3 regions of the Blautia sp. HCP3S3_D9 genome follow, and region 1 is predicted to be linked to each of the others. Evidence: riboswitches for the same ligand, from Rfam matches in the RefSeq annotation. Region 1 holds a riboswitch; each other region holds the start of a gene.
What was found. Region 1 has a riboswitch for tetrahydrofolate ahead of folE (GTP cyclohydrolase I FolE). Riboswitches for the same ligand answer to the same signal wherever they lie in the genome.
Positions count from the first base shown of each region.

Region 1 (3,267 bases):
TCTTACCAACCCTTCCACACGTTTTGTAAACAATGTAATTTATGCATGTGTAGCACTTGTAGGTGCTTTTATCATTCCGGGAGGCAGACTGACAGTCGGCGGTCTTTCCGTACTTCTCTCCTATGCCAATCAGTATATGAAGCCATTCAATGATATCAGTTCTGTTGTCACAGAGCTTCAGAACGCACTTGCATGCGCAGGCAGAATCTTTGATCTGCTTGAAGAAGAACCGGAAGTTGCAGAAGCTTCTAACACACTGGAAAATGTAAAAGGTGAAGTGGATATCAAGAATGTATGCTTCCATTATGATGAGTCAAAAAAACTGATCGAGGACTTCAATCTTCATGTAAAACCTGGTATGCGTGTTGCTATCGTAGGGCCCACCGGATGCGGTAAATCAACCTTTATCAACCTTCTGATGAGATTCTATGATGTAAATGCCGGTTCTATTTCCGTTGACGGTAAACCAATTAAAGACATTACCCGTCATTCTCTGAGAAGCAGCTATGGTATGGTGCTTCAGGAAACATGGATCAAAAACGGAACCGTCCGTGACAATATCTCTATTGGAAAACCGGACGCTACAGATACTGAGATCATCGAAGCAGCCAAGCTTACCCATAGCTGGGAATTTATCCAGCGTCTTCCTAAAGGACTGGATACCATGCTTAACGAGGACAGCTTAAGTCAAGGACAGAAACAGCTTCTGTGTATCACACGAGTTATGCTCTGCCTGCCTCCGATGCTGATTCTGGATGAGGCTACTTCCAGTATTGATACCAGAACAGAATTACAGATTCAGGAAGCATTTGAACGAATGATGGAGGGAAGAACAAGCTTTATCGTTGCTCACCGTCTCTCCACGATCCGCAATTCAGATCTGATCCTTGTTATGAAAGACGGAAGTATTATTGAACAGGGTACACATGATGAACTGATCGCGAAGGGCGGCTTTTATCATACTCTGTATAACAGCCAGTTTGCTAAGGTTTCTGAATAATCGCCCTTCAGCAACAAGTTCTTTTCATTACCAGTTGAAATAAATTTCCAATAATGTCAAAAAAATCTTTTCTATTACTGTATGACATGATATACTGGTGTTGAAATGAATGATATGCAAAATAGGATTTTATGCGTCAAGTGTTCGGTGAATGGGGAGTTGTCACTGAAACGAAAAGTACGTCTTACGGTATATTATCCGCACCCGTTGCAAACAATATAAGAGGATATCTCATATTGTGTTAGGGAATGTTTTCGACATACATTCTATCACAATTGGAGATATCCTTTTTTGTGTATCAAACCTGAAGTGCACGCCCAAAAACTGATTAAAAGGATAATCTCCATTCTACAAATACAAAGGAGGTTATTTTTAATGGTTGACAAACAAAAAATCGAGCAGGCAGTCCGTCTGCTTCTGGAGGGAATCGGTGAAGATATCACACGGGAAGGGCTGGTCGATACTCCCGACAGAATTGCCCGTATGTGTGAAGAAATTTACGGAGGTCTCGGTCAGGAGGCAGACCAGCATTTATTAAAACAATTTCCAGGGGAAAATAATGAAATCGTACTGGAAAAAGACATTACTTTTTACTCTATGTGCGAGCATCACCTGATGCCTTTTTATGGAAAAGCTCATCTCGCCTACATCCCTGACGGCAAAGTTACCGGTTTAAGCAAACTGGCACGTACCGTAGAAGTTTATGCCAGAAGACCGCAGATTCAGGAGCGCCTTACCGTCCAGATCGCAGATGCTCTGGAACGCGCCCTGAATCCAAAGGGAATCATGGTAATGCTGGAGGCAGAACACACCTGTATGACCATGCGCGGAATCAAAAAGCCTGGAAGTAAAACGATCACTACCGTAACCCGCGGCGCATTTAAGGAAGATAAGGAACTGCAGAAAATGTTCCTTTCCATGGTAAAAGAATGAATACCGATTTCTTAGATATGGATCGTATCAATCAAATCTGGCAGCATCCTGTTTATCAGGAACATTATAAAAAAATACAGGAACTTGAGAATGACCGCATTTTCTGCCGTCATACTCCGGAACATTTTCTGGATGTTGCACGGTTAATGTATATTTATGCGCTGGAAGAACATATGGATCTGTCCAGAGAACTGATCTATGCCACAGCTCTTCTTCACGATATCGGACGTGCAGAACAGTATCTGCATGATATTCCCCATGATATTGCAGGTACGGAAATCGCACGGGAAATTCTGGCAGACCTGAATTTTACAGAGCAGGAAAAAGAACAGATCCTGTCTTCCATCGGTCATCACAGAAAAGGAGATTCCTGCAATACGCTTGCAGTACTCCTTTATAAAGCAGACAAAAAATCCAGAAACTGTTTTTTATGTTCCGCTGTTTCTGAATGCTACTGGTCCAGCGAAAAAAAAATATGAAAATTGAATACTAGAGCGTGTTTGAAAAATCATTCCCACAAATTGTGACGCACATCTTGTTCAAACATGCTTTAATCCTCTACATAACCATAAAAGAAAGGATGGTCCCTGCTCATGAAAATTGGAAACCGTTTATTTGATACTCAAAATCAAACTTACATAATGGGAATTTTAAATATTACTCCTGACTCCTTCTCGGACGGCGGCAAATGGAATCACATGGATGAAGCTCTGAAACATACAGAAGCAATGATCGCTGATGGAGCAGATATTATTGATATCGGCGGCGAATCCACGCGTCCTGGCCATACACCGGTCAGTGCCGACGAAGAAGCTCAGAGAGTCCTGCCGGTTATCGAGGCTGTCAGACAACGTTTCGACATTCCTATTTCTGTAGATACTTTTAAAAGCAGTGTTGCTGAAAGTTCCATCCAGGCAGGTGCTGATCTGGTCAACGATATCTGGGGATTAAAATATGATCCGCAAATGGCATCCGTAATCGCTAAATATGACGTTGCCTGTTGCCTGATGCACAACAAATCCAACACAGAATATCAGAACTTTCTTATAGACATGCTCTCAGAAACCCAGGAGTGTGTCAATCTTGCAAGACAGGCCGGTATTAAAGATGAAAAGATCATGCTTGATCCAGGTGTTGGTTTTGGAAAAACATTTGAAATGAATCTGCAAACTATGAACCATCTTGAACTTTTTCAGAATCTGGGATTCCCGGTTCTCCTCGGCACCTCACGCAAATCCATGATCGGACTGGCACTGGATCTGCCTGTTGACCAGCGCGTGGAAGGAACTCTGGCCACCAGCGTGATCGGCGTAATGAAGGGATGCTCTTTTGTC
Region 1 covers NZ_JBQHWS010000043.1:13,754-17,020, forward strand. The annotation lists gene ACTNES_RS10115 (ABC transporter ATP-binding protein) at 1-1,000, shown strand, start outside; THF riboswitch at 1,116-1,212, shown strand; gene folE (GTP cyclohydrolase I FolE) at 1,376-1,933, shown strand; gene ACTNES_RS10125 (HD domain-containing protein) at 1,930-2,412, shown strand; gene folP (dihydropteroate synthase) at 2,527-3,267, shown strand, end outside.

Region 2 (3,267 bases), on a different contig from region 1:
AATTACACTGGTAGCCAAAGTCCCCTCCACGCGCTGATCTACAGGAAGATCCAGTGCCAGTCCGATCATGGATTTGCGGGATGTACCAAGGAGAACCGGAAATCCCAGATTCTGAAAAAGCTCCAGGTGATTCATTGCTTCCAGATTCATTTCAAATGTTTTTCCAAAACCAATTCCCGGGTCAAGCATGATTTTTTCATCTTTAATTCCAGCCTGTCTTGCAAGATTAACACATTCCTGTGTTTCAGCGAGCATATCAATGACAAAATTTTGATATTCTGTATTAGATTTGTTGTGCATCAGACAACAGGCCACATCATATTTTGCGATCACAGCTGCCATTTTCGGATCATATTTTAATCCCCAGATATCGTTAACCAGGTCAGCTCCTGCCTGGATAGAGCTTTCAGCAACGCTACTCTTAAAAGTATCTACAGAAACAGGAATGTCAAAATGCTTTTTGACCGCTTTAATAACAGGAAGAACTCTCTGCGCTTCCTCATCAGCACTGACAGGTGTATGGCCGGGACGTGTAGATTCGCCTCCGATATCAATAATATCTGCACCATCAGCAATCATCGCCTCTGTATGTTTCAGAGCTTCATCCATATGATTCCATTTGCCGCCGTCAGAAAAGGAATCAGGGGTAACATTTAGAATTCCCATTATGTAAGTATGATTCTTAGTATCAAAAAAACGGTTTCCAATTTTCATGAGCAGAGCCCATCCTTTCTTTTATGCTTATGAAGAAGATCAGTATTCAATTTTCATATTTTTTTTATCATCAGACCAATAGCATTCAGAAGCAGCGGAACATAAAAAACAATTTCTGGACTGCTTATCCGCTTTATAAAGAAGTGCTGCCAGCGTACTGCAGGAATCTCCTTTTCGGTGATGTCCAATGGAAGACAGAATCAGTTCTTTTTCCTGTTCTGTAAAGTGCAGATCTGACAGAATTTCCCTTGCGATTTCTACTCCTGCAATATCATGGGGAATGTTGTACTGATATTGCTGTGCACGTCCGATATCATGAAGAAGTGCTGCTGCATAGATAAGCTCTTTGGGCAACTCCAGATGTTTCTCCAGTGCATAAATGTACATCAACCGTGCAACATCCAGAAAATGTTCAGGCGTATGACGGCAGAAGATCCGTTCACTTTCAAGTTCCTGTATTTTTTTATAATGTTCCTGATAAACCGGATGCCTCCAAATCCGATTGACACGATCCATATCTGAAAAATTGTTATTCATCCTTTTACCATAGAAAGGAACATTTTCTGCAGTTCCTTATCTTCTGTAAACGCACCACGGGTTACAGTAGTGATCGTTTTGCTACCCGGTTTTTTTATTCCGCGCATGGTCATACAGGTATGTTCCGCTTCCAGCATTACCATAATTCCTTTTGGATCCAGAGTGCGCTCCAAAGCATCTGCAATCTGAACAGTAAGCCGTTCCTGAATCTGTGGTCTTCTGGAATAAACCTCTACTGTACGTGCCAGTTTGCTTAAACCGGTAACTTTGCCGTTGGGGATGTATGCAAGATGAGCTTTTCCATAAAAAGGCATCAGGTGATGCTCACACATGGAGTAAAAGGTGATGTCTTTTTCCAGTACGATTTCATTATTCTCTACAGGAAACTGCTTTAACAGGTGCTGGTCCGCTTCATGGCCAAGACCTCCGTAAATTTCTTCACACATGCGGGCAATCCTGTCAGGAGTATCGATCAGACCTTCCCGTGTGATATCTTCACCGATACCTTCCAGAAGCAGACGGACTGCCTGCTCAATTTTCACTTTGTCAACCATTAAAAAATAACCTCCTTTGTATTTTTTGAAATGGAGATTATCCTTTTGATCAAATCAAAAAAGGATATCTCCAATTGTGATAGAATGTATGTCAAAAACATTCCCTAACACAATATGAGATATCCTCTTATATTGTTTGCAACGGGTGCGGATAATATACCGTAAGACGCACTTTTCGTTTCAGTGACAACTCCCCATTCACCGAACACTTGACGCATAAAATCCTATTTTGCATATCATTCATTTCGGTATTCAGTATACCATGTAATACGACAATAGAAAAGGTTTTTTCTGACTTTTCAGAATGATTTTTCCCAGTCTACCAATTTCATGATTGTTTTTACCGCATTCACTATTCTTGGAGCAAAGTACGCCTTTGTAAGCCTTTTCTTCGAATATGCCCATATAAAATTCTTACTGGTACTTTCTATCAATAAATCTGTAAAATATCGTTCCCAACTGACATACTCTTTACTGTCTATATATTCTTCTGGATTCTGAAGTATTGTTTCTACTTTTACTTCCGGTATTTCCTTTGTTGAAAGTAACAACCACTCAAAAGATTCTGGTGCATAGAGTACAATGTTTCCCTGTGTTTTAATGCATTCACTGATATCTTTCATCTCTGAACCAAATGCAGCTCCATCTACGATGACCAAAATTGTACCCTCTTCATTCGGTCTCTGTTCCAACTGTCTGATGATATTTGACTTCCCACTAGCAGAAAAACAGTTCACACCCTTCTGTCTGGACATTTCTTTAAAAAATTCAAATCCCGAATTGGAATCCTCTGTTATTACAAGTTTCGGATTGATATTCTTTTCCTCTGATATTTCACCGTACAAATGATAAATCTCATTATATTTCTGTTTCGCATCATGAAATTTTCCAGATTTGCGAAATCCATATATTTCACTTACACTATATGGCAATGCCGGAAGCTTTTCTCTTGTAGCCAGTACAAAGTAATTATCAGATCCCTGCACAAGCTGTGCAAACTTCTTTGAAACCAGGAAACGATTTCCTTCATCAATAAAAATAATGCTTCCTGTTGTTTCTTCTATCTTTCTTTCCCAATCCTCACTATCAATCACTTTACAGGGGCAGTCACAGGAAAGAAATACACCGCTGTCCGCACCATATCTTCCATAATCATGTATAAGATCAATTAAAACAGTCTTACCTGATCCACTGTCACCAGTAATGATTGTAATATTCCTATGAATTACAAAATCATATTTCACTTTTCTGGATTCTACAATGATTCTATGTGAACCTTTCATAATCACTACTCCTGTTTCATTTCATTTAAATACTTATTTGCTATAGGAACAAGTTCCTTCATTGAATGGACCGTTTCTCCTCCATTTTGGACTTTTATCTCAAATTTTGTGTCTTTTCCAAAACTCATCATATGCCTGAGATTAATGGTAACATCTTTAATCCTGCCTATTTCCAATAT
Region 2 covers NZ_JBQHWS010000137.1:3,633-6,899, reverse strand. The annotation lists gene folP (dihydropteroate synthase) at 1-714, opposite strand, end outside; gene ACTNES_RS17650 (HD domain-containing protein) at 754-1,251, opposite strand; gene folE (GTP cyclohydrolase I FolE) at 1,248-1,805, opposite strand; THF riboswitch at 1,943-2,039, opposite strand; gene ACTNES_RS17640 (ATP-binding protein) at 2,105-3,088, opposite strand; gene ACTNES_RS17635 (DUF4869 domain-containing protein) at 3,094-3,267, opposite strand, start outside.
Region 2: linked by a shared signal. The riboswitch ahead of folE (GTP cyclohydrolase I FolE) and the one ahead of folE (GTP cyclohydrolase I FolE) in region 1 are both predicted to bind tetrahydrofolate.

Region 3 (3,267 bases), on a different contig from region 1:
AAAGAACACTACCAACCCCGTTCACCGCAAAGTCGTTCCATCCATGTATCAGGCGATCCTCAAAGAAACTATCTGCGCCTGCATCCGTATGGACGGCCAGATCATTGCAACCGGACTCGGCATTCTGGACAGAGATTACATCGGGATCTATGCCATCCATGTAAAAGAAGAATATCGCAAACACGGCTATGCACGCCAGATCTGTACCGGACTTCTGAAAGAAGGGATAAAGAAAGGTGCGCAGAATGCATACCTTCAGGTTGTAGAGGGAAATGACAATGCCCGTGCACTGTACAAATTGCTCGGATTCAACCAACTTTATACTTACTGGTTCCGTGTACAGCCGGATGAGAACGGTAACTATCCACCAGAAAAATAAAATGCTCTGATCATGGCAGGCATGTCCCCGCCCACTGTTCATTGCTTTTCACAATTGAAGCAGAAGATTTACTTGATTTGATTAAGTTTCAGAATATAATAAAAACAGACTCTCTGTAAAGTACTTCATATTTTACTTTACAATGAGTCTGTCTTTTTATATCATAACTTTCTTCTTTTTCGGGGAATCGATTGATATGTAATTAACATAGTCCGCGCAAAACCATGTTTTCTTAACTATCTTATCAGTCCATTATTCAAGTCTTAATTCTATCTCAATTATACGGTTTTGTTCTTCAGCACTGCAGGTGCCGCATTCTCAACAACCATTGCTGTCAGCGGGCTGAAATACAGCAGGCAGGTCAGTACACAGTAGATCGGGATCATGATCGCGAACTGTACCAGTCTTCCAGGCATGATCGCGTAGAAGTTATATCCAAGCATAATTACAAGTCCTGCTGTTGTAAATACCAGAGAGCTGAGAACCGCTGTTACTACAATAGATACGCAGATGCCAACTGTCTTTCCTGTTTTCTTCTTGTTTGCAAATAACGGTTTTGCAAGAGCAGGAAGAACGCCCCAGAGAACTGCTGCAACTGTAATAAACGGGTTTACTGCATATCCTTTCATAAAACATCCGATGATATCTGCACATAATCCACAGACACCACCAGCTACCGGGCCAAGCCACAGACCTGCAAGAATTGTACTTACACTTCCTACAGAAATACGGTATGCACCGAGATCAATCACCAGAACTCGTGTGAGTACCAGATGCATGGCGATCAGAAGAGCCATGAACACCAATGTTTTTACATTCCAATATTGTTTTTTCTGCATAATAAAAACACCTCCATAATGTGTTTAAAAAATAGAGTAGTTACCATAAATAATAATCCCTCCACATTATGAGATGTCCTCATATGTAGCAACGGGTGCGGAAATCATATCGTAAGCAGCACGCTTTCTACTTTTCGTTTCACGGCGACTCCCCAGCCTGTGAACACTTGACGCATAAAATCCTACTTCGCTATTATTTATTTATCGAAATTATATCACAATCCATAGAAATTTCAATATATTTTTCGTTATTATTTTGTCAAATTTATAGTCTGTTTATTGTACATATTTCACGAAAACCAGTTACTGTCAGCTCACAGCAGCACACTTCCCAGAATCTTATCAGTTCTGTCAGATATTCGTAATCCGTTTTACTACTTCTCCATAACCCAATAACTCTTTCGCAGTTTTCCTTAAACAGCGAACAAAAAACTCACATAAAATAACCGCATATACTAATACTATCCATTATACAGACAGATGGATCACATCTGCTATAATCATGGAGGTAAAAAAATGTCAGAAAAGCGTAAAAATAGCTGCCAAAATCCTTACAATGTATGTTATGATAATTACCTGAATACCAACGCCTGTACAGAATGTACCGGCCTGATATCTACTCCTGCCAAAGACAATGACGAATGGGAAAACTACCGGAAAATTTTTGACTTTATCCCAGATCCGCCTGAAGATGATATCTCTTCTCATAAATAATTATGTTTTGAGATCATTGCACTGCACCTGGCAGGAATAATGCTCAAACGAATGATTTATCGGAGGTCCTGTCTTTACTATGAAAAAACTGCTTGCTGCATGTGTCTGTACCGTTCTCACTTTCTCTGTGACCGGCTGCAGCCCTGGAACTGTACTGGAACAATTTACATCTACCGGAGATACTTCTGCCCGGGAAATCGCTTCTTCAACTGATACCACCACTACAACCGAATCCAAAGACCGCGTTTATATGGATGAGATTTCCGGTACTCTACAGGATTTTTCCGGAAGCCAGCTCATCCTGAATACAGACGATGCATCTTATGTATTCAATGTTTCCAACGCCACACTGGAGTGTAAAGGCGGAATGATCACCGGTGATGAGATCAGTATTATTTATGAAGGACAGCTCTCCAATACAGATACAAGCAGTGTTCGTGTTCTGAAAGTAGTGGATGAATTCCACAAGAAGAACAAACTGAAGAAACGTACTGCTCACGGGCAGGTCATATCTCTGACCTCCAATACGATCACCATAAAAAATAAAAAAGGCAAAACTGCTACTTACCCGATCACCGGAACGAAACAATATTATCAGAACGGCATCAAATCCGGCGACTGGGTCTACCTTACCTTTAAAGGTGAATTTCCGGATACTTCTGATGATTCCTCTGCGTCTTTAAACGCTAGTCATCTGAAAGTCCTGAGTATTTCCGACCTGAAAGACCTGCAGATTCCGGATCCGACACCTACACCTGAACCGACAGTTACACTGACACCGGAGCAGATTGCGAACCGTGAGAAACAGTTTCTGGTAACCATCCAGGCAGTAAATCTGAATATTCTTCAGGTTCTTCCTGCTGGCAGTGATACTCCGCTAAGCATTGATATGTCTGCAATTCCCGCTTATTTTGAGGGCGGAATTGCTCCCGGTTCTCATGCAAATGTGACTTATATTGGAAATCTGGAAGAGGACACTCTGGAGGGCATTCGTATCATTGCCGTAACCGGAGAAAATCCTGCCGGAATCGATGATAAACATATTTCCTTTACAGCAACCGGAACTATCATCGGAAGCACCGCTAATACGATCACCGTTCAGACCGACGATGGTGCAGTCGACACTTTCCGCATTGAAAACGCTCAGGATCTTACTGAAAGCGGTGTGGAATACGGCGACTATGTATGTGTTACTTTCCATCCGTCTAAATCAAAATCTTCTAATATTTATACTGCAGTCAAGATTCAGTATGCATAAGCCAAAAGCAGTCCATTTACAGTTTGTACGCTGTAGAATGAACTGCTTTTGTTATTACCGTCTGATAAATTTCTTTT
Region 3 covers NZ_JBQHWS010000014.1:26,144-29,410, reverse strand. The annotation lists gene ACTNES_RS05115 (GNAT family N-acetyltransferase) at 1-379, shown strand, start outside; gene ACTNES_RS05110 (folate family ECF transporter S component) at 658-1,218, opposite strand; THF riboswitch at 1,306-1,410, opposite strand; gene ACTNES_RS05105 (hypothetical protein) at 1,735-1,932, shown strand; gene ACTNES_RS05100 (hypothetical protein) at 2,012-3,190, shown strand; gene ACTNES_RS05095 (amidohydrolase family protein) at 3,245-3,267, opposite strand, start outside.
Region 3: linked by a shared signal. The riboswitch ahead of ACTNES_RS05110 (folate family ECF transporter S component) and the one ahead of folE (GTP cyclohydrolase I FolE) in region 1 are both predicted to bind tetrahydrofolate.